3 regions of the Desulfotomaculum sp. genome follow, and region 3 is predicted to be linked to each of the others. Evidence: riboswitches for the same ligand, from Rfam matches in the RefSeq annotation. Region 3 holds a riboswitch; each other region holds the start of a gene.
What was found. Region 3 has a riboswitch for S-adenosylmethionine ahead of AC1U9Z_RS13915 (Vitamin B12 dependent methionine synthase activation subunit). Riboswitches for the same ligand answer to the same signal wherever they lie in the genome.
Positions count from the first base shown of each region.

Region 1 (10,034 bases), on a different contig from region 3:
GACCGATTTTTGAACCGGATAAGGAACACCTGCACCACCGCATGATGGCCCTGGGATTGTCTCATAAACAAACTGTTTTAGCCATCTATGCCGTTAACTTACTGTTGGGTATTAGTGCCTTTTTACTGACAGTTATAACCACCAGTCAGGCAGTACTGCTGCTTCTTATCTTGACCGTAGTCATTATAGTTGCAGCCAACAAAATAGGTGTAATCGGCAAAACACCCGTTACCGTATCCCAAAATTTACAACAGCGGTCCTCTAAAATGTAGGGCCGCTGTTTTATTTTAGTTGTTAGCCAGTAGCTTATGGGTAGCAGCAGTAGCAGCTTACCTGAAAAGGACCATGGGCTTTGGGAAGGGTTTACTCTCATGCAAAAAACAAAAACAGAGGGCCGATCAGCCAGCCCTCCGTTTTACTTCCCCTTAGACGCTTTTTTATTCTTACATTCACTTAAATAACGCTCCAACGCCTTTTTCCTGGCATCCAATGCTTTTATATCAACAGCTTTTGCCATACTTATCAATCCCCTTAAAATATTCCTAGCTGGGGCTAATAGCTAACGACTAACAGCCATTTTCCCTAACTAATGATAGTATCTCCCAAAATGTGACATTATAAACCTTGCCTAATCTGGTATAATATGCATAATCGAGTTGGAAGAAACATAAAATAAAATCTGTGTGAATTTGTTATCGGGAGGGGATACCATGAGTCACAAAATTTCCTTTGGGACAGACGGTTGGCGGGGTATTATTGCCAAGGACTTTACCTTTGATAACGTCAAGTTGGTGGCCCGGGCTGTGGCTGCTTATATAAATGAAGAGGGTATTGGGAAAAGAGGCATCGTCATTGGGCGGGATAATCGATTCCTGGCCGAGGAATTTGCCGAAACAGTGGCCCAGGAGTTTAATCAGCAGGGCATTCCTGTGTATATGTGCTGTGGGGCTACCCCCACGCCGGTGACCGCCTATGCGGTAAAGCTTCACCAGGCTGCAGGGGCTGTCATGCTGACAGCCAGTCACAACCCGCCACCTTACAATGGGTTTAAATTTATTCCAGAAACTGCCGGCCCTGCCCTGCCCCAGATAACTAAAAAAATTGAGGAAAACATAGCCAAGCTGCAGGCCGGGGAGCCCTGTGATATCTACGGTTTAATTCCGCCAGAGGGACGCTATGGCAACTTGGTGGGGGAAGAAATATATGCCGCTTGCAGTTGCACCATGGAAAAGCCCTTTGATCAATATGTAGAACATATTGCCAAAATCATTGACCTTGAGACCATTGGCAAAGCGGGTTTAAAGATAATAATTGACCCGATGTACGGGGCTGGCATTGGGTATTTGGAACATATTTTAGGCAATGCCGGTGCCGAGGTAGAGGTATTCCACAACCAACGGGATCCCCTCTTTGGCGGCACCTTACCAGAACCTACGGGTAAATCCCTGGAGGAATTAAAACAGCGGGTGATCACTGGCAAAGCCAACCTGGGCTTGGCACTGGATGGGGATGCGGACCGTTTTGGCATCATTGATGCCAACGGGGAATATATTACCCCCAACCAATTCCTGCCTCTGCTCTATTATCATCTGCTCGCCGTTAAGGGGTGGCGTGGACCAGTGGCCAGAACCGTTGCCACGACCCATTTGTTGGATCGCATAGCCAACAAGTATAGCCAACAGGTTCATGAATCTCCGGTGGGCTTTAAGTACATTGGGCAAAACCTTTTAGAGAAGGAATGCATCCTTGGCGGAGAGGAAAGCGGCGGATTGTCCATCAAGGGTCATATACCAGAGAAGGACGGCATCTTGGCAGGTCTATTGGCCGCAGAGATGGTGGCCCACCATGGCAAGGGTCTAACAGAACTGTTGTCACAAATTTACGAAGAATTCGGCAGGCTTTATAGTGAGCGGCTGGATATTCATACCACACCGGAACTCAAGGAAACCATCTTAGAACAATTAAAGGAATTTTGCCCCACCGAACTGGATGGGCAAAAAATTGTCGCTAAAATAGCATTGGACGGGGTAAAGTTGGTGCTCGCCGATGGTGCCTGGGTCCTAATCCGTCCCTCTGGCACAGAACCACTATTTCGGATTTATACAGAGGCAAATAGCCTGGAACAGAAGGAAAAGCTGCAACAAGAGGTTAAATCTTTGTTAAAATTGAGTTAGTCTTATTTGGCTAAATGAAAAAACCTAACAAAGCGGCTTTAAGTATAGAAAAAAATAAAGGAATTTGTTAGGGTGCTGTCGAAAATCTTTCGATGGTACCTTTTTTTGTGCTTTTTTGGTGAGGTGATAAATTGTATTTCATTCTAAACCAGGGCAAACACCGGACTTTGATTCGTTTTATTATTTTCTTAATCATACTCCTAATGCTGCCCTGGCCAGTCTGGGCCGAGGCAGCGGGCACCTATCACCTGGAAAACAACCTGGCCGCGGGTGTTATGGGAGTGCCAGCTCTCTGGGCACTGCAGGGTAGGAATAGCACGGGACTTACGGGCAAAGGACAGGTAGTTGCCGTGGCAGATTCCGGGTTGGATGCGGGAAAACAGGAAACCCTGCACCAGGATATCAAAGAGCGTTTGGTGGGGGTCAAGGATTTCAGTGGTGATGGCTGGCGGGACCCCAACGGGCATGGCACCCATGTTGCTGGCAGTATTGTAGGTTCCGGGGCTAAATCCCAGGGCGCCATCAAGGGTATTGCCCCAGAAGCAGGCTTATATTTTCAAGCCACCTACAATGAAAAGGATAAAACCTTGCGCATTCCGTCGGTTTATGAACTTCTATTAGATGCCTATAAGGCACCGGGACAACCAAGGATTCATGTCAATAGCTGGGGGGCTAGCTTCAGCGACGGTGTTTATGATTGGGATACCTACAGTCTAGATAAATTTGTTTGGGAGCATCCAGACATGGTGGTTCTCAAATCTGCAGGAAATGGCAATAACACTAGTAAACCCTATGTGAGTTCTCCGGGGGCGGCTAAAAATGCGATCACGGTGGGATCCACCGAAGGAATCCGCAATGTGGATACCACGTCGGACAACCCGGACCAAGTAGCAGGCTTTAGCAGTCGGGGCACCCTGGATGGGCGTATTAAACCGGAGGTTTTGGCACCGGGAACCTGGATCTTATCCACCAGGAAAAGCCAATCCGGACCGGAGGACAACTACATCGGTATTTACAACCAAAACTATAGTTATATGAGCGGCACCAGCATGTCCACTGCCCTGACCGCTGGTTCTTTAGCCCTGCTGCGGCAATACCTCGTACAGCAGGGGCAAGCTCCCAGTGCCGCCAGGATCAAGGCACTGCTGATCTTCGGTACGCGTTGGCTGCAGGGAGTAGCGGCAAATGATCAAGGTTTTGGCAGGGTGAATATCGAGCGGACGTTGATTGCCCTGGAAAAGGCTGATCTTAAAAATCTGGAGGGACAAGGTCTAAGTACCGGCGAAAAAGCAACCCATACCTTTACCGGCAATGGTAAACCAATGAAAGCAGTATTAGTCTATACCGATTACCCCAAAACCCCAGGGTTAGGTAAGGATCTAGTCAATGACCTAGACTTAAAGATTACTGGACCGGACGGCAAGGAAATATACTGGGGCAACGGCTATATCAATGGTGATCGATTAAATAATACCGAAGAGGTTATTATTGACCAAACCCAAAAGGGTGCGATCTATACACTGGAAGTCACAGCACAAGATGTTTCTAAAGGTCCACAACCCTTTGCCTTGGTATACGGCACCTTGCCCTCCCAGGGCACCTTAAAAGAAGTTAAAGACAAGCAGTTAAGCTTTACCGATGGCGAAAGCATAACCGTAAGTTCCCAAACCAGTATAAGATTGGTGAGCAGTGATGAACAAAAAAATGTCAAACCCGAGGAAATCCCACCGGGGGCGGAATGCTACTTAACCTATAATGGAGAAGGTCAGGTTAGCCATATCGATGCGGTCTATGCCACTCTGACCAGTAAAGTTCAGTCCAAAGAAGGAAATAATCAACTGGTTATCCTTGACGGTACCCGTTGGAATCTCTACGACGAAGCTAAAATCTATGTGGGGGAACATGAAATTCAATGGGCAGAACTACCCCTGGAGGCCGAGGTCCAGCTGACCATCAATCCAATCAATGGTAAAATATGGCGGATTGACATAAAGGAATTGCCCAAGGATTCACCTTATTTGGCAGCACCTCTTTCGGATCAAGAAGTCAAAACTGCCATACTGATATCCAAAAATACCGGCAAGGTGACCCTAACGGCACCTATTGGTGATGGTGTCAAGGACAAGCCACTGATTCTGGCCTTTGGAGCTGGGCTGGCCGCAGACCTTGTTGAAAATGGCCGACCGGTGGAAATGAAATTTCCTGGTCTGACGGTGGAAATACCCTTTACAGAATTTAAAAGGTTGATCAATGATCAAAGAGGAGCCCAATTGCAGATCAAAGTATCCTTGTGGTCTGTGGGAGAACAGTCCCTGCCTGCCCAGGATGCCCATATGTATTTAAGGGCGGTGGGGAAACTAGTGGATATTCGTACAACCATTGTGTGGCCCGATGGTAACCAACTAACCATCAGTAATTCCATAAACCCGATTAAGATAACCATTACGTCACCCATTGGCTCCACCGCTGGTCTGGATATCAACAAGCTGGGATCGTACCGATTTAATGAAATGCTGCGTTATTGGGAATTTATCAGTACCGACTACAATCCGGATACAGGACAGGCAGTTTTTAGTACCAACCGCTTAGGGTCCTTTGCCATCCTAGAAGCCAGCCGAGTTTTTAACGACATAGCGAAGCATTGGGCCAGAAACGATATCGAAATTATGGCCGCCCGCCATGTGGTACGGGGTTTAACCCCCGACACCTTTGGACCCAATGAAACTGTGACCAGAGGTCAATTTACCGTCATGTTGGTGCGGGCCTTAGGTTTGACGGAAAGTGCCGGGGGAGTTAAGTTTAAAGACATTCCACTTAACTACTGGTGTGCCGATGCAGTGGGGGCCGCTGTGCAGATGGGCCTCGTGGCAGGCTACAGTACTGAGCGATTCGGTCCCAACGACCCCATCACCAGAGAGCAAATGGCGGCCATGCTGGTAAGGGCCATGCGTTTTAACAACAATAAGCCCTTACCCAGCGGAGATACTTTTTTAGCACAGTTTACAGATGTCACCTCCGTCTCCCCCTGGGCTAAAAATTCTGTCTCCATCATTGTTCAAGAGGGCCTTATGCGGGGACAGGATGGCAGTAAATTCGCCCCCAAAGCCCTTACTACCAGAGCCGAAGCCGCCACGGTTATGGTGCGGTTGATCAATTATAAAGCAAATAATAAATAGCCATCAGCCATCGGCCGTCAGCTTTTTTGGCTTAGGGTATCCCTGGGGGGCGGTCAGGGGCCATGGCACCACAAACAATGTTTCATCCTGAGTGATAGCGAAGGATCTTGAACAGGGGAGTGTCGCAATACTACTTTTCGGTAGCGAGCGACACCTCTTTTTTATTCCCCTGTTTGTCGAAGACTGCAGGATATGGGGAGGGGAAGTAGAATATACTACTCTTGTTGTATTTATGACGCGGGAGGTTTTGTATTTTGTCCACTGGAAAGATGATTGCCCGGGCCACCCTGGTGGTGGCGGTCATAAACCTACTCTCACGGATTTTAGGATTTGTGCGGGAGCAGGTCATAGCTTATATGTTTGGTGCCACCAATGTTACCGATGCCTACGTGGTGGCTTACAATATTCCCAATGCGGTTTTCGCCATTGTCATTGGAGCATTGGCCACCGTTGTGGTACCGGTATTTAGCGAATATGTTGCCAAAGGTCAAAGGGAAGAGGCTTGGCGACTCTTTAACACAGTAATTACCATGGTCATAATTATCTTCACCATCGTTACCGTTGGCGGCATCTTTGCGGCCCCCCTATTGGTTAAATTGACCGCCCCTGGCCTAAGCGCAGAAACCGCCAGTTTAGCCAGCCGCCTAACGGTAATTATGTTGCCGATTCTGGTATTTTATGGCCTATCCACCGTCTTCCAAGGGCTGCTCAATGCCAATCAGGTTTTTGGCATCCCTGCCCTTAGTGTTAGCGTGACCAACTTGACCATTATCATTTCTGCCCTGACCCTGGGTGGTATTTATGGTATTGATGGCTTGGCCGCCGGAACGGTCTTGGGTTTTGTGCTGGCGGCATTGATGCAGGTGCCCAAGCTGAAAAAAGTTGGTTTTACGTTCCGCTTTACCTTGGATCGTCATCATCCCGGCGTCAAGAAGGTTCTCTATCTGGTTATGCCGGTGGCCATCGGAACCTCACTCAATCAGATTTACCTGATCATTGACCGGGTCTTGGCCTCAGGCCTGGCAGAAGGCAGTATTTCAGCCTTAAACTACGCCAACCGCATTATTCTAATGCCCATTACCTTTTTTGTCCTGGCCATTGGTACCGCCTTTTATCCAACCATTACCACCTTGGCAGCCCAGGGTAAACAGCAGGAACTGGCGGAAACCGTGCTGCGGGCCATTCGCATGGTAATCCTCTTTGCCTTACCTGCCGGTGTGGGCCTGATGGTACTGGCCACCCCGGTAATTAAACTGCTCTTTGAACACGGTCAATTTGGCCCCAGGGCCACCGAAATGACAGCCATGGCCCTGTTTTTCTATGGCATCGGGCTGGTTGGACAGGCAGCCAACATTATCTTAACCAGGGCCTTTTACGCCCAGCAGGATACAAGAACACCGGTTAAATTAATGGCTGTCACCGTGGCAATAAACCTGGCCTTTAGTCTCTTGCTGATTGGTCCCTTGAAGCACGGCGGTTTGGCCCTGGCCAATTCCATTGCTTCCCTAATTAACACCGTGATGTTGACTTGGTTTCTTAATAAAAGGATTCCCGGCCTGTGGAATGCCAGTGCCCTAACTTTTCTCTGGCAAACTGCCTTAGCCACCACGGCCATGGCGGCTGTGGCTTGGGGTGTAAATGCCACCGGGGCTGGTGTCTTTGCTGCCTATGGCACATTGGGTTTGGCGGTTCAAGTGGGAGCCAGCATTGCGGCGGCCCTACTGGTCTTTGTATTGGCGGTTTTCCTATTGCGTATGGATGAGGCCAAGATGATCACCCGCTATGCGGGAAAATTTCTTAGCAAATTACGCACCTCCCGGGATTAAGTTGACGCACCAATGCATCTGTTAGCGCATAGCATAGGGCTAGGAGGTGCTAGCTATGATTAAAGCAACCCAGCTATCTGCTAAAGATATTGTTAACTTAAACGATGGAGCTAAACTGGGTCCGGTGAAGGACCTGCATATAGACCCGGAAACAGGCAGTGTAGTGGCCATTGTGCTGGAGGCTCCCCGACGCTATTTTGGTCTGGTAAGGTCTGGGCGGGATATGGTAATTCCCTGGAACCAAGTTAAAAAATTTGGTGTTGACACGGTGCTGGTGGAGTTACAGCCCATGGATAGTTCTCATACCGAAAATGGCGGCAATGGGCTTTAGGTTTTAAACCATCACCTATGTCATTTTGCGTTATCTCTTAGGATAACACTAAGTTTAATAGATTTTATTTGACACAATGTGTCTGCTTTGCTAAAATTAATCTGGCAATTTTGCTAATGTTCGTGCTCATCAAGAGAGGTGGAGGGACTGGCCCGATGAAACCCGGCAACCTCACGTAAGGTGCCAAGTCCTGCGGGAAGTTTATTCCTGACAGATGAGGTGATTGAGGAAGGCTGGGAAAATATAACCTCTCCGTTCCGGAGGGGTTTGTTTATTTTTGATGGGAGCGGGAAAAGTTATAGAGGGAGGTATTCCATTGAGCAGAAAACTTTTTACTTCTGAATCCGTAACTGAAGGCCATCCAGATAAAGTGGCCGACCAAATTTCGGATGCTATCTTAGACTCTATTCTGGCCAGAGATCCGCTGGCCCGGGTAGCCTGTGAAACCTTTGTCACTACCGGACTCGTACTGGTGGGAGGAGAAATATCCTGCCAGTGCTATGTAGATATCCCCAAAGTTGTGCGGGAGACGGTCTTAGAAATTGGCTATACCCGTGCTAAATACGGTTTTGATGGGGACACCTGTGCAGTGCTAACGGCTATCGATGAACAATCCCCGGATATTGCCATGGGTGTAGACAAGGCCCTGGAAGCTAAAACAGGTGAAATAAGCGAGGCAGAAATTGAGGCCATTGGTGCCGGTGACCAAGGCATGATGTTTGGTTATGCCACCGATGAAACACCAGAATTAATGCCCCTGCCCATCTCCCTGGCCCATACCATAGCCCGTCGTTTGGCAGAGGTTCGTAAGTCTGGTCTGCTGGACTATTTACGTCCCGATGGTAAAACCCAGGTTACAGTGGAATACGAAGACGACAAACCTGCCCGGATTGACACAATAGTCATTTCCACCCAACACCATCCAGAAGTTAAACTGGAAACCATTCGGCAGGATATGATAGAAAAAGTAGCCCTACCTGTACTGCCGGCCGAATTAGTTGATGAGAAAACTCGTTTCTTGATCAACCCCACCGGCCGCTTCGTCATCGGCGGACCCCACGGCGACGCCGGTCTCACCGGGCGTAAAATTATTGTGGATACCTACGGCGGCCGGGCCCGTCACGGCGGCGGCGCCTTCTCCGGCAAAGATCCCACCAAGGTGGACCGCTCCGCAGCCTATGCTGCCCGTTACGTGGCCAAAAACGTAGTGGCCGCTGGTCTTGCTAAGAGATGCGAAGTACAACTGGCCTACGCCATCGGCGTAGCCCGCCCAGTTTCCGTGAGGGTGCAAACCTTTGGTACCGGTGCAGTCAGCGACGAGGTTATTAGCGACCTAATCAACAAAAACTTCGACCTGCGTCCCGCTGGCATCATCAAGTCCCTGGACCTGCGTCGCCCCATTTACAAACAAACCGCCGCCTACGGCCACTTCGGCCGTCCGGATCTCGACCTCCCCTGGGAGCGGACCGATAAGGCTGAGATTTTACGGGCAGAAGCAGGGGTCAAACCCCAGTAAGACCCCGGTAAAAAATGTCGAAAAAGCACTTCATCTCTTTGGATGAGGTGCTTTTCTTTTTTTGAGGGGGTCAGACCCCCAGACCACCTCAAAGATCGAATCCCCACAAAGCACGTCAAAAAAGCACTTCCCACAGGATGAAGTGCTTTTTTGATTAATAGGCCAGTCTTCGTAATTATTTCTTGTATTTTTCTTTCATTTCTTGCACCAACAACTTATCGTCAGTCGCTGGAACTTTATCAAGTTGATAGGAACTCTTGATTAAATTAAGAGTGTTGCTCAAAGAGAGTAGCCATTCTTCAATGACCTCGTTAGAATAACCTTCGGCTTTAATGGTTTGGATTAACTTAATCAGTTTATGATTATTCCTGTCTGACACAAAGGACTGCATGTCCTCTGGTAAGGTGGGGAAAGTTGAACTAACGGAAATATCGCTTCTGTAGTCATTGCTAAGCCCCAGCAAATAATCAATACTGCAACCAAAAAATTGAGCTAGTTTTTTTAAAGTATCCGGGTCAGGCTGACGCTTTTCTGTCTCATATAGAGCAATGGCAGACTTGCCAACATTTAAGGCTTCGGCCAAGGCCTGCTGGGTAAGATTTTGACTTTCTCTTAATTGCCTCATTCTTTTTCTGAAAATCCCCACACAATACACCTCGAATAAATTATAATCGGGGGTTTTTCTAATTCAATCTGTTGTTTCATAATGAAATCAAAATACTTGACAATGTTTCACATTGAAAATATGATTAGGTATTATTTACAATATTTGGAGGGAACTTTGAGTATGATTATGAATGGTAATGTTAAATTTAACTTAACGAGAATCATGGAAGATAAGATGCAGTATAAAGACTTAATAAAGCATAACAAAAATTTAGAAAGAATAAAGTTAACAGGGGAGCTAACGGCGGGAATTGCCCATGAAATTCGCAATCCGATGACTACCGTTCGGGGGCTGCTGCAATTGCTTATGAAAAAAAAGGAACATTCCAATTTAGAGAGGGATTT
Region 1 is NZ_CEVWQM010000026.1:17,264-27,297, forward strand. Features, by position in the region: gene AC1U9Z_RS14270 (MraY family glycosyltransferase) at 1-272, shown strand, start outside; gene AC1U9Z_RS14275 (phosphoglucomutase/phosphomannomutase family protein) at 711-2,174, shown strand; gene AC1U9Z_RS14280 (S8 family serine peptidase) at 2,306-5,350, shown strand; gene murJ (murein biosynthesis integral membrane protein MurJ) at 5,605-7,176, shown strand; gene AC1U9Z_RS14290 (YlmC/YmxH family sporulation protein) at 7,232-7,507, shown strand; SAM riboswitch class I at 7,631-7,728, shown strand; gene metK (methionine adenosyltransferase) at 7,824-9,023, shown strand; gene AC1U9Z_RS14300 (helix-turn-helix domain-containing protein) at 9,199-9,648, opposite strand; gene AC1U9Z_RS14305 (ATP-binding protein) at 9,811-10,034, shown strand, end outside.
Region 1: it holds a riboswitch for S-adenosylmethionine, as region 3 does, so the genes downstream of both, metK (methionine adenosyltransferase) here and AC1U9Z_RS13915 (Vitamin B12 dependent methionine synthase activation subunit) in region 3, are expected to answer to the same signal.

Region 2 (10,034 bases), on a different contig from region 3:
TTTAGAGGCACTTAAACAAATTGTAGAAAAATACACCCCGGCCCATGTGGCCGAAATCACGGGTATATCCGTTGAGATCCTCCAGGCAGTGGCCAGGGGCTATGCCCAGGCCCAAAGGGCCACCATTTTATATACCATGGGTCTTACCCAACACACCACTGGTACCCATAATGTCTTGGCAGTGGCCAACCTGGCCTTGTTGTGCGGTCAGCTTGGCAAAGAACACAGCGGCGTCAATCCCCTGCGGGGACAAAATAATGTTCAGGGTTCCTGCGACATGGGAGCACTGCCCAATGTGCTGACCGGATATCAAAATGTAAGCGATCATCAAGTCAGAGAAAGTTTTGCCATGGCCTGGGGTGTTTCAGATTTACCTGCTGCCCCGGGACTCACAGTGGGTGAAATGTTCGAAGCAGCCAGTGCCGGCAGCATCAAGGGTATGTATATTATGGGGGAGAATCCCCTCTTGTCCGATGCCAATGCCAATCAAGTTAAAGTAGACTTGCAAAACTTAGATTTTTTGGTGGTGCAGGATATTTTTCTGACAGAGACAGCTAAGTTGGCCGATGTGGTGCTGCCGGCTGCCAGCTTTGCCGAAAAGGATGGAACCTTTACCAATACCGAACGTAGGGTGCAGCGGGTGCGTCAGGCCATTGCACCGGTGGGCCAAGCCAAGGCCGATTGGCAAATCATCAGTATGCTGGCGAATGCCTTCGGTTATCCCATGCAATATGGTTCCCCCGCAGAGGTCATGGCGGAAATTGCCAGTGTGACACCTTCCTACGGTGGTATTTCCTATGAACGATTAGAACAACAAGGTTTGCAGTGGCCCTGCCCCACCGCAGAGCATCCTGGTACACCGATACTGCATCAGCAAAGCTTCCCCCGGGGGCGTGGTAAATTTCACCCGGTGGTTTATGTACCAGCGGCGGAAATACCCGATGCAGAGTACCCACTGGTGCTAAGCACGGGCAGAAGACTCTATCAATACCACACAGGCACAATGACCCTGCGGACTGGTACCCTGGAAAAGCATTATCCAGACGAATATTTGGAAGTGAATCCCCGGGATGCAGCTCCCTTGGGCCTGGTTGACGGGGATAAAGTTAAGGTTGTCTCGCGCCGTGGCAAGGTGGAACTGGCAGTAAGAATAACAGAAGTAACGCCACCCGGTTTAGTCTTTACTTCCTTCCATTACCCCCAGGTGCCGATAAACCAACTTACTAACGCTGCCCATGACCCCATTGCCAAAATACCGCAGCTAAAAATCTGTGCCGTTCGCATAGAAAAAATAATCACTTAAAAACTTAAAAATAAAAATGCGACAGGGAGAACCGTCTCCGCTGTGGTGATAATTGAAGATATAAGAAAAGAGACAGAGAGAACCGACTCCCTGTCTCTTTTCTTATAGGAATAATGCTTGAACAATAATAAAGCTTAGCGCAGCCAAAAGCATTGTGATTGGTAAAGTAATAATCCAGGCAGAAACCATTGTTACTGCGGTACCCCACTTAACAGAGGATAAACGCTTGGCTGAACCAACACCCATAATGGACGAGCTAATGACATGGGTGGTGGAAACGGGTAATCGAATAATGGTGGCACCAATAATAATAAGGGCAGAGGATAAATCTGCAGCAAAACCACTGGCCGGCTCTAATTTAATGATCTTAGAACCAACGGTTTTAATAATACGCCAACCGCCCACGGAGGTACCCAGGGCCATGGCAACCGCGGCAGAGACTTTCACCCAGAGGGCTACATCCAAGGTATCCTGATACCCCCCTGCAACCAAAGCAAAGGTGATAATACCCATTGTTTTTTGGGCATCGTTGGTGCCGTGGCTGAAAGCTTGAAAGGATGCGGTAAATATCTGTAAAAAGCGAAATTTCGAATTCATTTTATGGGGTGAAAAATTGGCAAATATTATGCGAATAATAGACATAATAATATAGCCAATGGTAAAGGCAATTAAGGGGGATAAAATAAGAGCTTCGATAATGGTTAAGAAACCTTTAAGGTTTACAGCACTAAATCCAGCCGAGGCAATAACAGCACCAGCTAAAGAACCAATCAAGGCGTGAGAAGAACTGCTGGGAATACCATAATACCAGGTTAGTAGGTTCCAAATAATGGCTGCCACCAGGGCGGCGGCCACTACGTAAACCCCGTTATCCAGACTAGCCGGGTTAGCTACACTGCCACCCACCGTTTTAGCAACGCCAGTAAAAGTAAGGGCACCCAATAAATTCATAACTGCAGCTAAGACGATAGCTACTCTGGGTCGGATAGCCTTGGTGGAAATAGAGGTGGCAATGGCATTTGCAGTGTCGTGAAATCCGTTAATAAAATCAAAGCTTAAGGCCAAAATAACAACGGCAATAATGACAAAATGTAGTTCCATATTACGCCTTCCTTATTAGGAATTTCGCATGAGAACGCTCTCAAGAATATTTGCCACGTCTTCACAGGCATCGGTAACCTCTTCTAACATCTCATAAATCTGCTTGTACTTAACAAATTCGATGGCATCGGTACAGGAGGAAACCAATTCCCGTAAACTATTATTGAATAGGTCATCCGCTTCGTTTTCCAGTTCATTAATGCGTACAGCATGAGGCCGAATATCAAGAAACTTTTTGGAAGTCAGTTTTTCGATGGCTCCTTCAACTTCCTTGCACTGTTCGACAATAATTTCCGTATTTCGCTTAATGAAAATGTTAATATCACGGATGTCATAGATATCCATACGAATCAAGGTAGCCTCGATACCATCCAGTATATCGTCCATTTTAACGGCCAGATTCAAAATATCTTCCCGTTCCAGAGGTGTTATAAAAGTTTTGTTTAATTCCTTATAGATGCTATGGGTGTAGCGATCACCTTTTTTTTCCAAGTCTTGAATATCCGTCAAAGCTTTTCTCTCAGTGCCGGGTTTGTGTATTTCGGAGCTGAATTCTTCAGCAGCCTCGGTAATGTTTTTTGAAATAGCGATGAAGGTTTCAAAGAAAATATCCTTCTTCTTAAATAACATACAGTCCCCCCCAAGGAAATATTTTTTATCCTTGTCCATGAAAGAGTATACCACATACAGTTTGTTAATGTTAAAAAATTAAAAAGACTTAAAGAAAAATTAACAATCAAGTGAAAAAATGTGCATGTACCAAAAACATAAGAAGGTTTTTATAAAAGGGACACGCACACGGTTAAAAAATATAACTATATTCTCCTCATAAAACCCTCCTCTATTCGACATAATTCTTATTTCCATGAATTTACTTGAAAATCCTTCGCCAGAACTTTCTAACTACTTTTTTTATGTGAACAAGCACATTTTAATCGTTTCCCACGTAGCATAAAGTAGATAAGTATTTTTGTTACGGAGGGATGCTAAGTGACCGCAGGTATCATTACCTTAATAGCCCTTTCGGTTTTAAATGGCATTGCAATTTTGGTTTCCTATATTTCATCCGGCAGTTTGCCAGATCCCTTATCCCCCGAGGAAGAGAGGGAATGGTTATTAAGATTAGCCAAAGGGGATAAATTGGCTAAAACGGTATTAATAGAACGGAACCTAAGATTAGTTGCTAAGATTGCCAATAAGTTAAAAGACAATGGTGTGGAAAAACAAGACCTCTTTCAAATTGGTGTAATTGGTTTAATTAAGGGAGTAGATACCTTTGACATGACCAAAGCCAGAAAGTTTTCAACCTATGCCGGGGTTTGTATTCAAAATGAGATGCTGATGGTGCTGCGCAAACAAAAGACCATGAGAAATACCATCTCCATTTCAGAACCTCTGGATTATGATAAAGATGGGGGACTTTTGGAATTGCAAGATACCCTGATGAACGAAGATACCCCGGTGGATGAGGTGGTAGAAACCAGTTTGGAAGTGGAAAGACTGGAAAAGGCCCTGCAAAAACTATCTCCCAGGGAACAGGCAGTCATAAAATTAAGATACGGCCTAGATGGCGGTCAGGAATATACCCAACGGGAGGTAGGCCAGCAGCTAGCCATTTCACGTTCCTTCATCTCCCGCATTGAAAGCAGCTCCATTCATAAGCTGTACAAAGAAATGTCTCATTCCTAGCCATCAGCCGTCAGCTATTAGCTGTATCTAACATTGAAAGGCGGCAAAGCCCATGGCCCACGGCTATTTTCAGGGTAAGATAGCTAACCGGGTAACAGCTAAAGGCTAAAAGCAAAGTCCCCCGGAGTTTTCCGGGGGACTTGCGGTTATGGATTAAAATGTTGCTACAACGGCACCTTTGTAGGTGTCTTCGATAAATTTCTTAACTTCTGGGCTCTTTAAAGCTTCGGTCAGTTTTTTGATTTCTTCACGGTTTTCGTCCCCTTTGCGGATGGCTAAAATGTTGCCATAGGTGTCAGCGGCTTCAGATTGAGCATCTTCGGCCACCATGGCATCGGTGGGAACAAAGTTGGCTTGGACGGCAAAGTTACCGTTAATTACTGCACCAGCTAGATCATCGACGGAACGGGGGAGTTGAGCAGCTTCTAATTCAATAACTTCTACTTTCTTCTCTACGATATCCCGTACTGTGGCACTGATGCCAACGCCTTCCTTAAGTTTCAGCAGACCAGCCTCTTCTAAAACAGCCAGGGCTCTACCACCGTTGGTGGGGTCGTTGGGAATACCAATTTTGTCGCCTTCTTTAAATTCGCTGACGGCGGTAATTTTCTTGGAGAAAAGACCCATTGGTTCAAAGTGAATTTTGGCAGTATAGCTTAATTCCATACTCTTTTGGTTGTTGAATTCTTCAAGGTAAGGTAGGTGCTGGAAGTAGTTAGCATCCAGCAGCTTGTCATTAAGGGCCAGGTTGGGTTGTACATAATCGTTAAATTCCACGATTTCCAGTTGGATGCCATCCTTCTCTAAAATAGGTTTCACTATTTTTAATATTTCAGCATGGGGTACCGGGGTAGCGCCAACCTTTAATACCTTCGCTTCTTTATCATCATTAGCAGCTTGTGGTTGTTCCTTTTCGCCGCCGCAGCCAACCAGCAGCAGGCTGAGAGATAGCAGGCAAGTTAACAGTAACGCAAACTTCTTTTTCACGGAAACTCCTCCTTAGTTTTTGTTAAATTTTTCGGCAAGTATATTGCCAAGGGTTTGCATGATTTGAACCATAATAACTAGAATGACCACGGTGGTTACCATTACTACTGAATCAAACCGCATGTAGCCGTAACGTATGGCCAGATCCCCTAGGCCACCTCCTCCCACGACACCGGCCATGGCAGAGTAACCAACCACGGCAATGGCCGTAATAGTCGTACCTAAAATAATACCAGGCAGGGCCTCAGGAAGCAGTACCTTGCGAATAATTTGCCAGGTGCTGGCCCCCATTGCCAGAGAAGCCTCGACCACCCCCCAGTTTACTTCCTTTAAAGAAGTTTCCACCATTCTAGCCACAAAGGGAGCGGCGGCAACGGTGAGGGGTACAATGGCCGCGGTGGTTCCGATGGTGGTGCCCACCACAAATTTGGTAAAGGGACCCAGGGCCAGTAATAAAATAATGAAGGGATAGGAGCGAAAGATGTTCACGATGGATCCTAAAACCCTATTAAGTGTCAAATTTTCTTTTATGTGACCCTTGTCGGTAATAACTAAAATCACACCAAGGGGGATGCCTAGAACGGAGGCAAAGACCACAGATACAATTGTCATATATAAGGTATCCCAGGTAGCTTTAATGATTTCAGGTGATAAATTAGACAGGTGGGAGAGAACTTCATTAGACATCCTTTAACACCTCAATTCTTAAACCCTGTTTCTGCAAATATGTCACTGCCTTTTGGCAACTTATATGGGAACCCATACACTCAATAATTAACATACCAAAGGCTGTATCTTGAATTTGATCAATATTACCGTAAAGGATGTTAACATCTACATCAAATTGTTTGACCAGAGTTGAAATCACTGGTTCATCGGTGGTATCACCAATGAAAGAAACTCGTATGATTTGCCCTTCACCCTTTTCTAGTAGGCGTTCCTTAACTTTGTCTGGTACATCGGTATTAATGATAGTTTGGACAAAACGTCGGGTGGTTGGGTGTTGGGGCTGGGTGAAGACATCAATGACCAAGCCGGCTTCAATGATTTTCCCTTTTTCAATGACCGCCACGGAATCGCAAATTTCTGAAATAACCTTCATTTCATGGGTAATCATCAGAATTGTTAGATCCAGTTTGCGGTTAATATCCTTTAACAGCTCTAGAATTGAGCTGGTTGTAGCAGGGTCCAGGGCCGAGGTAGCTTCATCACACAGCAGTACAATGGGGTCATTGGCTAGGGCCCGGGCGATGCCCACCCGTTGTTTCTGCCCACCGGATAGTTGGCTGGGGTAGGCATTGGCTTTATCCGTTAGGCCTACCAACTCCAATAATTTGGTAACCTTTTCTTGGCTTGTTTCTTTGTCCACACCGCTTATCTCTAAAGGGAAGGAGACATTTTCATGGACTGTTCGTGATGACAATAGATTAAAGTGTTGGAAGATCATACCAATCTTTTGGCGACTGGCCCTTAGTCCTGCTTCACTTAATTTGGTCATTTCCTGACCATTTACTTTAATACTGCCGGAAGTAGGCTTTTCCAACATATTAACGCAGCGTATCAGGGTACTTTTACCGGCACCACTGAAACCAATGATACCGTAAATTTCGCCCTTGCGAACTCTCAAACTTACACTGTCCAGGGCCTTAACATCTCCGGCACTGGAATGATAAATCTTGGTTAGGTCTTTAATTTCTATCAATGATATCAACCTTCCTTGATTGCTGAGTTTAGTGTGCCCGTTTCTAAATAAATGAGGCCCCTTCTGGGCAGACCAGAAGAGGCCATAATATACCTATGCCCCCTCCTTATCTTTCAGAAGAATGTTCTTCTGCAGGAATTAGCACCTTTCTCAAGAAATTTCTAAGAAGGTTGCCGGGCGTCTCAGGGCCAGTCCCTCAGCCTCTCTGGATAAGAAGAATATATTATTAAATTGACTAATGATGATTTTATGCTATGTCTTTAAATTTGTCAATGATTATTTATAGGCAACTTGGAAAAACTTTTACACCTCAGAAAAAATTACCGTCCACAAACTTGCATGATTCTTCTTATAAAGAAGGAAAATAATAATGATTAAATTTAAAGGAGGGGTTGCTATGAGCCGCAGACTAAAGTCCCGGGATAATGGAAAACATAAGCAAGTTCCCAAGTATTCGACGGACCGTAAAACGGTGAAACCACCTCCGGATAATAGTGTTGGGGTTACCTATGTATAAATAAAAACGGCCGTTTTCCGGCCGTTTTTATTTATTTTGAAAAAATCAAGTGAAAGGAAGAACTTGTTTCTTTCGGGAACTTTTCCTGGGGTCTTTGAATATTTTGTCATACCTTTAAATAAGGAAGTGAGAGAGATGCTTTCCCCCGATATGGACCCTAAGGAATTAAAAGGTTTAATACCCCTGTTTACCAAAGAAGATATGGAAGAACTATTAAAAGAGATAGAAGATATCATCCGTTACGAGCAAGACATAAAAAGGCTGATGCGTTTGTTTGACAATCGAAAAATAGTGGAGGATGCCATTGATCATTTATAAAATCCTGTGATTACTGTGGATAACCATGATAAATGTGGGTAACTCTGTGGATAACGTGTTATTATTACTGAAAAACTGTTTATAACTTACTTCCAAGAATGATTAATTCAGGAATAAATTCTGTATTTCGGGCAAAAATATAGTTCACATAATCTACGCAATGAATTGCTCTGCTTCGGCAGAGAATTTTTTTGCCCATCGGATTATTCGCAAACTTTATGGCTTAATGTTTTAGATTTACAATGTTTGGTTAGTATTATAACGGTCCCTTAAAGTCTGCAGGGATTAACTTTCAAAGGGAGTGTCGCCTAGCTATTTTTCAGTAGTTGTCAGTGACACTCCCCTTCTTATTAAATGTGCTTATATATTCGTTTGCCATATAAACCCTCACAGATTTGGGTTAAAATTAACAGAACCACAAAATTAAGCAGGAAATCATAGAGTATGCTGTAGTTTCCTAAAAAGGAAAGGTTACCAACTTTAATGGCGACATAAGAAGCAATTTCTGCAATGATAGTAAAAAATAATAATATTGGGATTTTTTTACTAAAGTCATCTTTCATATAACTTATTACGAGTATTCCTGCCGCTGCACCCCAAAGGGGATTTAATAAAGGGACCCCGGCAACTAATACCCAACCTTTGTTAAACTGGATTAGGCCAAGTGAAATTAAAACATATTCAACCATGAATAATATAGCTGCGGCTATGATGCCGATGGGTAATAATTCTTTAATTCTTTGTGGTTTAATTAAAACAAAAACCAATACCCATAGTACAATAGCATAAATAGGATTAATCCACGTTTGTAGAAATTCCATTTTACCCCTCCAATTTTCTCCAGATAATATAGCATATTATTTACAGATAGGATGTAATTTATAAGCACCCCAATAGAAGAACCGAGGTCCGAGACCTCGGTTTTTAAGATACAATTCCTTTATATATTGCCATTTTACGGTTGAGCTGTTGGTAAACCAGACTACTTACCAACAGAATGACAGAGGTCATGACAATGGCACCTCCTGGTGCCAGATTCATGTAAAAGGAGGCAAAGACACCAATAAAGATAGCTGTTTCACCGAACAAAATGGATAATAGCATAGCACCACGGAAACTGCTGGCCAAACGCATGGCTGTGGCCACCGGCAATATCATCAGTGAAGATACCAATAGAATACCCACTACTCGGATGGCTAAGGCGATGGTGATAGCAGTCATAATGGTAAAACAAGTGTTGATGGCATCCACCGGAATACCACTGACCCTGGCATGATCCTCATCAAAGGAAATGGCGAATAATTCCTTCTTTAAGAGGTGAACTAAGAGTAAAATGGCAATACCCAGCAGGGAGACGATTTTTAAGTCATCCACGCTGATGGCCACAATACTGCCAAAGAGATAGCTCATAAAATTGGCACTATAGCCTTTGCCTAAATCTAAAAGGATGGCACCCAGAGCTACCCCGGTGGAAAGAGTAATGGCAATGGAAATTTCCGAATAACCACGGTATAGCTTGCGTAACATTTCCAGCAATAGCCCGCCGCCAACTGCAAAAAGCGATGCACTTAAGATCGGGTGAATTCCTGTCATTAGTCCCGCTGCCACACCGGATAGGCAGACATGGGATAAAGCATCAGAAATCATAGACATCCTCCGCAGGGCGATAAATAAACCAACAATGGGGCAGATGAGGCCCACTAAAAAACCAGCTAACAGTGCCCGCTGCATAAACTCATACTGTAAAATTTCCATAACATGGCTCCTTTGTGTTGGTGGGCTGACTGGTAATGCGTCGCTTGCAGTTTTTTAGTTGGTTTTCTGGATCATTATATTGGTGGCAAGAACAACTGCAAATATGTTTATCCAGGCAAACCTGGTGACTGACCAAAGATCCTAAGCCCGCCAATTCATGGGAAACAATTAACATGGTGATACCTTGCAGCAGGCTTAGTTCCTTTAAAAGACGGTACATAGAATCCAAGGCAGCACGGTCAACACCGGTGTTTGGTTCATCAAGGATTAAAAGCTCAGGTTCCGAGACCAAGGCCCTGGCCAAAAGGATTCTTTGCTGCTGCCCGCCGGAAAGGGTGCCTACTGGTCGGTCAGCAAATTCTGTCATGCCCACCTGTTGCAAAACCTGGTCCACCAGCAGGTGGTCTGGTTTTGATAAGGGATGGAACAGACCTCGCCTAGGAACCCGGCCCGAGCGGATCACCTCCCGGGCGGTGGCGGGAAATTGGCTATTAAAACCTGTGGCCTTTTGGGCCAAATAGCCGATGCGGTAGCGGTCCTTTACCTTATGCGCTTCGCTGCCAAAAACCTTGATGGAACCAGCAGAAGGTTTTAACTGCCCCAAGACTAGTTTTAGCAGGGTGGATTTACCGGAACCATTTGGTCCTGTGATGGCTACCACA
Region 2 is NZ_CEVWQM010000005.1:155,280-165,313, forward strand. Features, by position in the region: gene fdhF (formate dehydrogenase subunit alpha) at 1-1,303, shown strand, start outside; gene AC1U9Z_RS04665 (inorganic phosphate transporter) at 1,406-2,404, opposite strand; gene AC1U9Z_RS04670 (DUF47 domain-containing protein) at 2,420-3,034, opposite strand; gene sigK (RNA polymerase sporulation sigma factor SigK) at 3,395-4,093, shown strand; gene AC1U9Z_RS04680 (MetQ/NlpA family ABC transporter substrate-binding protein) at 4,247-5,080, opposite strand; gene AC1U9Z_RS04685 (methionine ABC transporter permease) at 5,093-5,767, opposite strand; gene AC1U9Z_RS04690 (methionine ABC transporter ATP-binding protein) at 5,760-6,782, opposite strand; SAM riboswitch class I at 6,886-6,998, opposite strand; gene AC1U9Z_RS04695 (hypothetical protein) at 7,435-7,617, shown strand; gene AC1U9Z_RS04700 (hypothetical protein) at 7,968-8,438, opposite strand; gene AC1U9Z_RS04705 (metal ABC transporter permease) at 8,542-9,372, opposite strand; gene AC1U9Z_RS04710 (metal ABC transporter ATP-binding protein) at 9,353-10,034, opposite strand, start outside.
Region 2: it holds a riboswitch for S-adenosylmethionine, as region 3 does, so the genes downstream of both, AC1U9Z_RS04690 (methionine ABC transporter ATP-binding protein) here and AC1U9Z_RS13915 (Vitamin B12 dependent methionine synthase activation subunit) in region 3, are expected to answer to the same signal.

Region 3 (10,034 bases):
ACGATCATGAATAGCCTGAGCCATGCGTTCCGTGAAAATTTTATGGGCTTTGGTAAACGGGCTATACCATTTCTAGGTCATGCAATTGGCCTGTGGACAGATGAATTACCGATCATTGCCAAGGGTTTTTCGGAACCCCTAAAGGAAGGAATGGTTTTTGCAATTGAACCTAAAAAAGGGATTGAAGACATTGGTGTAGTGGGAATTGAGAACACCTTTGTGGTTACTCCCCAAGGCGGACGGAGTATTACCGGGGATCACCCTGGGTTGCTTCCGGTATATTAGCATTGGGCGAAAAATCCCAAGATAACTGGCATGAGGTAAAATATGTGCACTTATTTAAATTTTCTAGGTAGTATAGATATGCTGAAAAGAAATAAAAATAACAATGATTTAACTGTAGCACAGGGGGTCGTTGATTATCTTTTATATAGCTGTATCTATCATCCTGGCATTTGTATTTTGGGGAGCACTTTTTCCACATAGCCTAGGCCAGCAAGCCAATAGTTTACTAGCCTTTATGACAGAGAAGTTTGGTTGGTTTTACCTTCTGGCAACCTTTGGTTTTCTTATATTTGCCATTTACCTTGCTTTCAGTAAATATGGAAAGATACGTTTGGGTGATGATGACAGCAAACCGGAATATTCCAATATCACTTGGTTTAGTATGCTGTTCAGTGCAGGGATGGGCATTGGACTGGTGTTTTGGGGTGTTGCAGAACCGGTTAGCCATTATTTAAACCCGCCCCAGGGCTATCAAGAAGGTACGGCGGATGCGGCCAGGATCGGTATGAGATATGCCTTTTTTCATTGGGGTTTTCATCCTTGGGCCATTTATACAATTATAGGCCTGTCCTTGGCCTACTTTAATTTCCGTAAGGGATACAGGGGATTAATCAGTTCCACCTTTTACCCATTGCTAGGAGATCGTATAAACGGGCCCATAGGCAAAACAATTGATATACTGGCCATTGTGGCCACGGCATTTGGTGTTGCCACTTCTCTGGGGTTAGGAACACTTCAAATTAATGGTGGCTTGGCGCACCTTTTGGACATTCCGAATAACACCTTTGTTCAGTTTTTAATTATTCTGGTTGTTTCAGTGCTTTACATGATATCAGCCACCACGGGACTGGATAGGGGAATCAAAATTCTGAGCAATGCCAATATCTCAGTGGCAATAGCCCTATTGTTTTTTGTTTTATTTCTAGGGCCAACTTCTTTTATTTTTGATACGCTAACAACTACGCTTGGTGATTACCTGCAAAATATTATCCAAATGAGTCTTCGTCTTACTCCCTTTACCCAGAATAAATGGGTTGGTAATTGGACCTTGTTTTACTGGGCTTGGTGGATTGCCTGGGCCCCCTTTGTGGGAATGTTCATTGCCCGAATTTCTAAGGGGCGTACCATTAAGGAATTTATTTTGGGAGTTTTATTGGTTCCTAGTTTGTTTAGTTTCTTTTGGTTTGCAACCTTTGGGGGAGCAGCGTTAAATCTTGAGTTATTTGGGCAAAAGGGAATTGCTGCTGCCGTCCAAGAAGATATTACAGTTGCATTGTTTATTACCCTGGGACAATTACCCCTGGGAACCTTATTAGCTGCCACAGCTACATTATTAATCATAACCTTTTTTATTACATCCGCAGATTCTGCTACCTTTGTCTTAGGGATGTTTTCCTCTAAGGGTGATAACAACCCTTCCAAAAAGGTGAAACTTATTTGGGGAATATTGCAGTCTTCCATTGCCATTGTTTTATTAATAAGCGGGGGGTTACAGGGACTGCAGACAGCATCTATTGTGACGGCCCTGCCCTTTGCCATTATCATGGTACTCATGTGTTTTTCTATTATGAAGGCCCTTGATGATGACTATGATGGTATGCTAAGGGAATACCGTAAGAGGACGGGCAACAAGATTGCTTTTAAACCTTTACCCAAAAAGGAAAAGTAAATTACAAAAAAATATGAGGATACCGGAGGACAGATAAATGACATGGGTTTTGTTTGATTATCCTAGATGAAGTACTGTTCGAAAAGCCAAGGATTGGCTTACAGCAAAGGGCATAGAATTTTCTACCCGTCACATTGTTCGTGACAATCCAACTAAAGATGAAATACGTGAACTTCATCAAAGAAGTGGTTTGGAGATTAAAAAATTCTTTAACACCAGCGGTGTCAAATACAGGGAACTGGGGTTAAAGGACAGAATTAAAACTGCCACTGCGGAAGAGCTTTATGATATCCTGGCCTCCGATGGCATGTTGGTGAAACGTCCCATATTGACAAATGGTGAGAAGGTTTTGGTTGGTTTTAAAGAACAGGAATGGCAAGGGACATTTGCATCATAACCTGGAACGGATCGGGAATACTACAGCTGAGGTCGAAGGGCCTTTGTCAGAAAGCCAGTCAATCCTTGAAACGGCTATATAGGCCCAAAGAGAGTCTGGACCCGCATCGAAAAGGTTCTAAATTAACGGAGGTGAAAAAATGTCAGATCGTGGTACCAGCAACAGCCCGAACACCAGGAATCCAGAACGCCCTGCCAGCCACCCTGCCAGGTTAGATCAATTTGCTGACGATCTTTTTCAGGGAAATGAAAAGCCCAAGGAAAAGATGCGTGTTACCTCCAGCAAAGAAAAGCCAATGTAATATAAGATCAAAGAGTCGGCCTACAAGGGTCGGCTTTATTTTTCTTGCTATTAGAAGTATAAAATAGAAGTATAAAATTTTAAGGATGATAGGATTAGAAAAGCTCTGACTCGCGCGATAGGCTGGCGCGGGCCTGAGCTTTTCTAATAATTATGACAAAAAAATGAACAAAGCCTGAACGACCTATCATATTAGAGGGAAATCATTGGAATTTAACGAATAGTAATTTTATCATCATAAAGAGAAGAAAGAACAAGGGGGATTTGAAAATGAATTTAAAGGGAACGAAAACAGAAGCAAACCTATTAGCTGCCTTTGCAGGTGAAAGTCAGGCACGAAATAAATATACCTACTGGGCTAGCACTGCAAAAAAAGAAGGCTATGAGCAAATTGCAGGTATCTTTATTGAGACTGCAGACAATGAGAAGGAACACGCAAAAAGACTTTTTAAATTTCTCAATGGCATTACAGATACCAAAACGCACCTCAAAGAAGCGGCAGAGGGTGAAAACTACGAATACACCAATATGTACGTGGAATTTGAGAGAATTGCCCGGGAAGAAGGTTTTAACGAGATTGCTGATGTGTTTAAAGAAATTGGCGAGGTGGAAGAAGAACATGAAAAACGTTTTCTGGCCTTGTTGAAAAATATTGAAGAAGGCAGAGTATTTAAGCGGGAAGAGCAAGTCAAGTGGAAGTGCCGCAATTGTGGTTATGTCCACGAAGGAAAAGAAGCACCTGAGTTGTGCCCCGCCTGTGCTCACCCTCAGGCCCACTACGAATTACTGGTTGAAAACTATTAGTCAAAAGGAAGTGTCGCAAACTACTTTTTAGTAGGCAGGCGACACTTTTTTCATTCAAAATGTAGGCAACAGCCCCTGTGTCGTTCCGCACCGCTCATTGTGTAACACGATTAGGTCTGTCAACTTTGAATTATACCGATAATTAACACCACAATGGCTACGGTGGTAAAGACATATTTGGTGTGAAACTCCAACCATTTACCCAATGGTTTTGCGGCACCTTTATTGATTTGTTCTCTGGCTTTGGCTGCACCATATATCCAGAAGAAGACAAAGGATGCCATAACAGCACCAAAGGGCACAAAATAAATGGTCACAAGGTCAGCAAATTTGCCAAATAGATCCATATTTAGATCCAGGGGGATACCAATTATAAAGCCAGCCAGGGCTACGATAAGGGAAGCTTTCAGCCGGCTCAGATTAAAGCGATCCATGATCGCCTCAACGGGTACCTCCATTAGATTGATGGCGGAGGAGATGGCAGCAAAAATTACAGCTAAGAAGAAAAGAATAGCAAAGATAGTGCCGCCAGCCATCGTCTTAAATACCATTGGAAGGGTAATAAATAACAAAGGGGGCCCCGCCTGAATGTCTAAATTGAAGGCAAAGGTTGATGGAATGGTAACAAAGGCAGCCAACAGAGAAGCAATGGTAGTCCAAAGTGCAGTATGAATGGCAGAGGAAGTAACATCCTCTGTTTCCTTAAGGTAACTGCCATAAACCAGCATGGCAGCACCACCCAGGGACACTGTAAAGAAGGCTTGTCCTAAAGCCATCACCCAGGTGGTGCCATCTGCCAGTTTGCTCCAGTCTGGTGCCAGCAGAAATCGAACACCCTCCATGGAACCAGGTAAGGTCAAAGAACGAAACAACAGAATAATTAGAATGATGAACAGACCGGGCATCATATATTTATTGGCTCTTTCAATACCGCCTAAAACACCCTTGGCAATAATGGTTAAGGTTATGGCCAATGCTAAGAAATGCCAGAAAATACTCTCAGGGTGCCCAGCAAAGCCGGCAAAGTAAGGACCGGGATCAATTTTACCAAAGGCTCCGCGGATGGCAAGATAAAGATATTTCAAAATCCAACCACAAACAACCAAATAAAAGACAAAGACCCCAGTAACACCGAGAACGGGTATAATACCCAGTGCAGCACCGTAATTCTTGCCCTTTGACTTAAATACCTTGGCAAAGGAGCCGATGGCCCCCTTTCGTTGGCTGCGGCCAAAGGCAAATTCACCCATTAAACCAAAAACACCTAAACCAAAGGTAAAGAGCAGATAAGGAATCATGAATGCTCCACCGCCGTGGGCACCGATCCGCCAGGGGAACATCCATATGGAGCCAAGCCCCATTGCTGCTCCGATACAGGCTAAAATAAAACCGGTTTTTCCTGACCAAGTCTCACGTTCTGCAGCCATTTCATGCACCACCCGTTATATATGAAGTATTACCAAGGATAAACTTCCTCCAACCAAGTTAATTATGCCCATATTGATAGCAAACTTAATAATTATATGGTAAAATTCTCATCAACAGAGGTGATAAATGTGTCAACCAATTTAACCAGTGGTATTATTGGACTGCCGATGGTGGGAAAAACAACAATATTTAATTTATTGACCAACTCGAATCAGGAAACATCAAATTTCCTCAGTGGTAAAACCGAAACCATTACTGCATCTGCCAAAATACCAGATAAAAGAATTGATTTTTTAGTGAACATGTACAAGCCGCGTAAAACTACCTTTGCCCAGATTCAATTTAGTGAAGTACCAGGCTTGGTACGGGGTTCCAGTGAAGGGAAGGGTGTTGGCAACCAATTCCTCAGTGCCGTTCGTAATGCTGACTTATTGGTTCATGTGGTAAGAGCCTTTGAGAACTCAGACGTACCCCATGTGGAAGATGAGATTAATCCGATGCGGGATATAGAAACCATTGCCGTAGAGATTCTTTTGGCTGATATGGATCTGGTGGAAAAGAGAATTGAAAGAATTCAGTCGGGTAAAAAGATTACCAAGGAAAACGCCTTTGAATTAGAAGTCTTAAAGAAATGTTTGCAGGCTTTGGAGGATGAAAGTCCCATTAGCCAATTGGGTTTAACCGATGAAGAAAAAGCAACTCTGAAAAACTATGCCTTTTTGACTGAGAAACCCATGATGCTGGTAATCAACATTGATGAAGACCAGTTTAGGGAAGGAAGCTACCCGGGTAAGGCCAATGTGGAAAAATACGCTGCAGAAAAGGGCATTGCTGTCATAGAGATATGTGGCCGTATAGAAATGGAAATCAGCCAATTGCCAGACGAGGACCGGGAACTATTTATGGAAGACCTGGGTATCAAGGAATTGGGTATCGATCGTTTGGCTCAGGCAGCCTATGAATATTTAGGTTTAATTTCCTTCCTAACTGCTGGGGAGGATGAGGTGCGGGCCTGGACAATCAGGCGCAGCACAGATGCCAAAAGAGCGGCAGGAAAGATTCACTCCGATATTGAACGCGGCTTTATCCGCGCTGAGGTTATTGCCTTTGCAGACCTGTCGGCCACTGGTTCCATGGCCAAAGCCAAAGAAAAGGGCGTCCTCCGCTTGGAAGGTAAAGAATATACCGTACAGGATGGAGATATTATTAATTTTAGATTTAATGTTTAATTTTGCATATATGGTAAATGGCAGCCCTGCCAAGGGGCTGCTTTTTCAGCCTTCAGCCAGCCGTTTTGTCATTCTGAGCTAGCGAAGGATCTTTCCAGTATGAGTATGCTTTAGCCCCTACTTGAGTTAAAATATAACAAGTAAGGCATAATCACCAAACGGGAGTCGATTTATTTGAAATGGGATGTTTTAGTGGTTGGGGGAGGCCCCGCTGGCATGATGGCGGCAGCCCGGGCAGCTATGCTGGGGGCACGGGTGCTGCTGCTGGAGAAAAATGAATCCCTGGGCAGAAAAATGCTCATTACTGGCGGGGGACGTTGCAACCTAACCAATTGTGCTGATATTAATGAAATGATTGTCAATATTCCGGGCAATGGTAAATTTGTCTATGGTGCCTTACACCGATTTTCAGGCGAAGATTTAAGAAGTTTTTTACGCACCCTAGGGATTAAGACGAAAGTAGAAGAAAGAGGGCGGGTTTTTCCGGTTAGTGACCGGGCCGCCGATGTGGTTCAGGCACTTACTGGGTACCTAAAGCAAATTGGTGTGAAAATAAGTTATGCCGTTAAGGTAAGTTCTCTTTTGGTGGCGGATCAAACCTGTCAGGGTGTCAAAATAAATGACCAGGTCGTAACTGCTAAAGCAGTGGTGGTAGCCACCGGCGGGCTTTCTTATCCTGCCACTGGCAGCACCGGGGATGGTTACAAGCTGGCCCGGCAGGTGGGGCATTCAGTGACCCCATTGTTGCCTGCGGCTGTTTCCATTACCTGTAACGACCCCTGGATACTCAACCGAGAGGTGCAGGGACTTTCTTTAAAGGACGTAACCATCACCCTTTACAATCAAAAAGGAAAAACAATGGCAGCGGAGGTTGGCGATGTTATTGTAACCCACTGGGGTCTTTCGGGTCCCGGTGCTCTGCGGGTAAGCAGACCAGTGGCACTGGCCTGTCAGAAGGATAGCCAGGCCTTAATCCAAGGAAAAATAGATTTGTTCCCCGGCTACCCCTTGGGTGACCTAGAACAAAAACTAACAAAAAACCTTGACCAAGCCGGCAAGCGTTCCATAAAAAATAGTTTAGCCGAAAGCATACCAGAGAGGTTGACCAAAGTGATCCTACGGTTGGTTGATATTCCCTTAGAGCGTCCTTCAAATAGGGTAAGCCACCACGAGATAAGCAATCTGACTGCTTTATTGAAGGGTTTGCCAATTCATATAACCGGTACCAGACCCATTCAAGAGGCCACAATAACTGCCGGAGGAATTAAAGTAAATGAAATAAATCCCCGGACAATGGAATCCAAGCTGATGAAAGGTCTGTTTTTTGCCGGAGAAGTTCTGGATGTGGATGCACAGACGGGTGGTTTTAATATGCAGGTGGCCTTTAGCACTGGCTATGTGGCAGGGGAGTCTGCGGCAAATTTTATCTAATTAATATCTTGACGAAAAAGCTAAACCTATTGTACATTACAATAATAAAATAAAAATTTTGCACTTATCAAGAGTGGTGGAGGGACTGGCCCTATGAAACCCGGCAACCGGCCATTTATGGCGGCGGTGCCAACTCCTGCAGGGACTTTTGTTTCTTGAAAGATAAGGTGTGCGACGGGATTTCGATCACCCATAACGCCCTTATTGGGTGTTTTTTTATTATGGTAATTATTGGAGGATTATATGCTGCTGCCACAAATAGCTTTAAAGATTCCACCAGCCAAGGTACTTCGTTACCTGGGCATAAAAAATTCAACGGACCATTGGCCGGAATTGCTTAGGCAGATTGAAGCGGTTATTCAAGCCGGGAAAGTTTTAGCCACACCTACGGCGGCAATTAATCAAGTACCCTTTTATCTAGAGCAGCAGGGGGTTGCCATTGGCTCGATGCCTGACCTTGTGCTTGGAGATGCTGCATTAAGAAAAATTAGTGCTGTAAGCGTGGTGGCAGTAACAGTTGGGGAAGCTATCGAACAAGAAGTGACACGGTTATTTAATAAGGGCGAAACAACCAAGGGAGTTATCCTGGATGCAGTGGGAACTGTGGCGGTGGAAGAACTGTCAGAGCAAGTAATTGGCCTGGCAGCCCGCCAGATGAGAGTAAGGGGATTATATGCCACGGCCAAGCTAGGCCCTGGTTATCAAGACATGCCGCTGGAGTATTTGCCGGCAGTGCTTCAATTGGCTGAAGCGTGGCAGATAAATATAGCTTGCAATGAGTTTTGCCAGATGAAACCCTCAAAATCCCTATGTTTTTTTATTGGTTGGGTGCCAGAGCCGCCTAAAATACGTGGGAAATGTGACCTGTGTCAGAAGGCTGATTGTCTATATCGTTGCTGGAATGGAAGGAGAGAAGAATTTGTCCTTTAGAGAAAGAGTTCAAAAAGAAGTTTTAATCATTGATGGTGCCATGGGTACATTGTTGCAACAGAGGGGACTTCCCGGGGGTTGGTGTCCAGAGGAATGGAACCTCAGCCAGCCCGAGATTATTAAGGAAATTCATAAACTGTATCTAGAAGCAGGGGCAGACATCATAACGACCAACACCTTTGGGGCCATCGGATTAAAATTGGCGGACTATAACCTGGCTGATCAGGTCAAAGAAATTAACCGGCAGGCCGTTATCATCGCGAAAGAGGCGGCCAGGCCATACGGAGCAATGGTAGCCGGTTCAGTGGGACCCCTGGGTAAGTTTTTGCAACCACTGGGTACCATGACCTTTGATCAAGCCTATGAGCAATTTTATGAACAATGCCTGGCAATGGTGGAGGCAGGTGTTGATTTAATCCTCTTTGAAACCTTTGGCGACATCGGAGAAATGCGTGCAGCCCTCATTGCTGCTGCAGATGCCGGCAATGTACCAGTGGTGGCTAGCTTTACCTTTGATGAAACGGGTCGCACCTTTACCGGTACCGACCCGGAAACCGCCGCAGTGGTGGCTGAAAGACTTGGTGTTGCTGCCATTGGGGTCAATTGTTCAGTGGGACCCCGTCAATTGGAAAAGGTGGTTCAGACCCTTACAGAAAGTACGAACCTGCCGATCTTGGTTTCACCAAATGCCGGTATGCCGGAAATTATGGATGGTAAAACCGTTTTTCGGGAGACACCAGAGACCATGGCCCAGTATGCCGAGCGTTTTGTCACCTATGGGGCCTCTATTCTGGGCGGTTGCTGTGGCACCACCCCCGAGCATATCCAGGCAATTTATGGCCGGGTAAAGAAACTTAAAAGAAAACCCCGGAGTAAAACCTTTGGTTTAAGGGTAGCCAGCCGGGTTAAAACCGTGACCATTGATCCCCAGGGTATACCCGTAGCCATCGGGGAGCGTCTCAACCCCACCGGCAAAAAGGCTTTGCAAGAAGAAATTCGTGCAGGGAAAACGGAAATTACCAGACGGGATGCTTTGGCTCAGGTACAAGCCGGGGCGGAAATTTTAGACGTTAACGTTGGAGTGGGCGGGGTAGACCAGATTTCGGCCATGGAGCGAGCCATTCAGGCCATTCAGGTTTTGGTAGAAGCTCCCCTATGTATCGATAGTACAGACCCTCAGGTAATCGAACAGGCTTTAAAACTGTACCACGGCAAGGCGATTATCAATTCTGTCAATGGTGAAGAAAGTAGCATCGAAACAATCCTACCCCTGGCCAAACGCTATGGGGCGGCCCTGATTGGTTTAACTCTGGATGAGCAAGGTATTCCAGCCACAGTCCAGGGTAGGCTGGAGGTGGCGCGAAAGCTGGTGCAAAAAACCGAAGAGTGGGGTATTCCCAGACAGGATTTGATGCTGGATTGTCTGGTGTTAACTGTCAGTGCCCAACCGGAAGGAGTACCGCAAACCCTCGAAGCCATTAGACGGGTAAAGAAGGAACTGGGAGTAACCACTAGTTTGGGGGTCAGCAATGTTTCCTTTGGCCTGCCAAACCGCGGCTTG
Region 3 is NZ_CEVWQM010000025.1:4,827-14,860, reverse strand. Features, by position in the region: gene AC1U9Z_RS13955 (M24 family metallopeptidase) at 1-285, shown strand, start outside; gene AC1U9Z_RS13950 (glycine betaine uptake BCCT transporter) at 416-1,954, shown strand; gene AC1U9Z_RS13945 (arsenate reductase family protein) at 1,992-2,351, shown strand; gene AC1U9Z_RS13940 (hypothetical protein) at 2,491-2,652, shown strand; gene rbr (rubrerythrin) at 2,922-3,455, shown strand; gene AC1U9Z_RS13930 (sodium-dependent transporter) at 3,575-4,882, opposite strand; gene ychF (redox-regulated ATPase YchF) at 5,012-6,112, shown strand; gene AC1U9Z_RS13920 (BaiN/RdsA family NAD(P)/FAD-dependent oxidoreductase) at 6,287-7,543, shown strand; SAM riboswitch class I at 7,605-7,712, shown strand; gene AC1U9Z_RS13915 (Vitamin B12 dependent methionine synthase activation subunit) at 7,787-8,473, shown strand; gene AC1U9Z_RS13910 (homocysteine S-methyltransferase family protein) at 8,463-10,034, shown strand, end outside.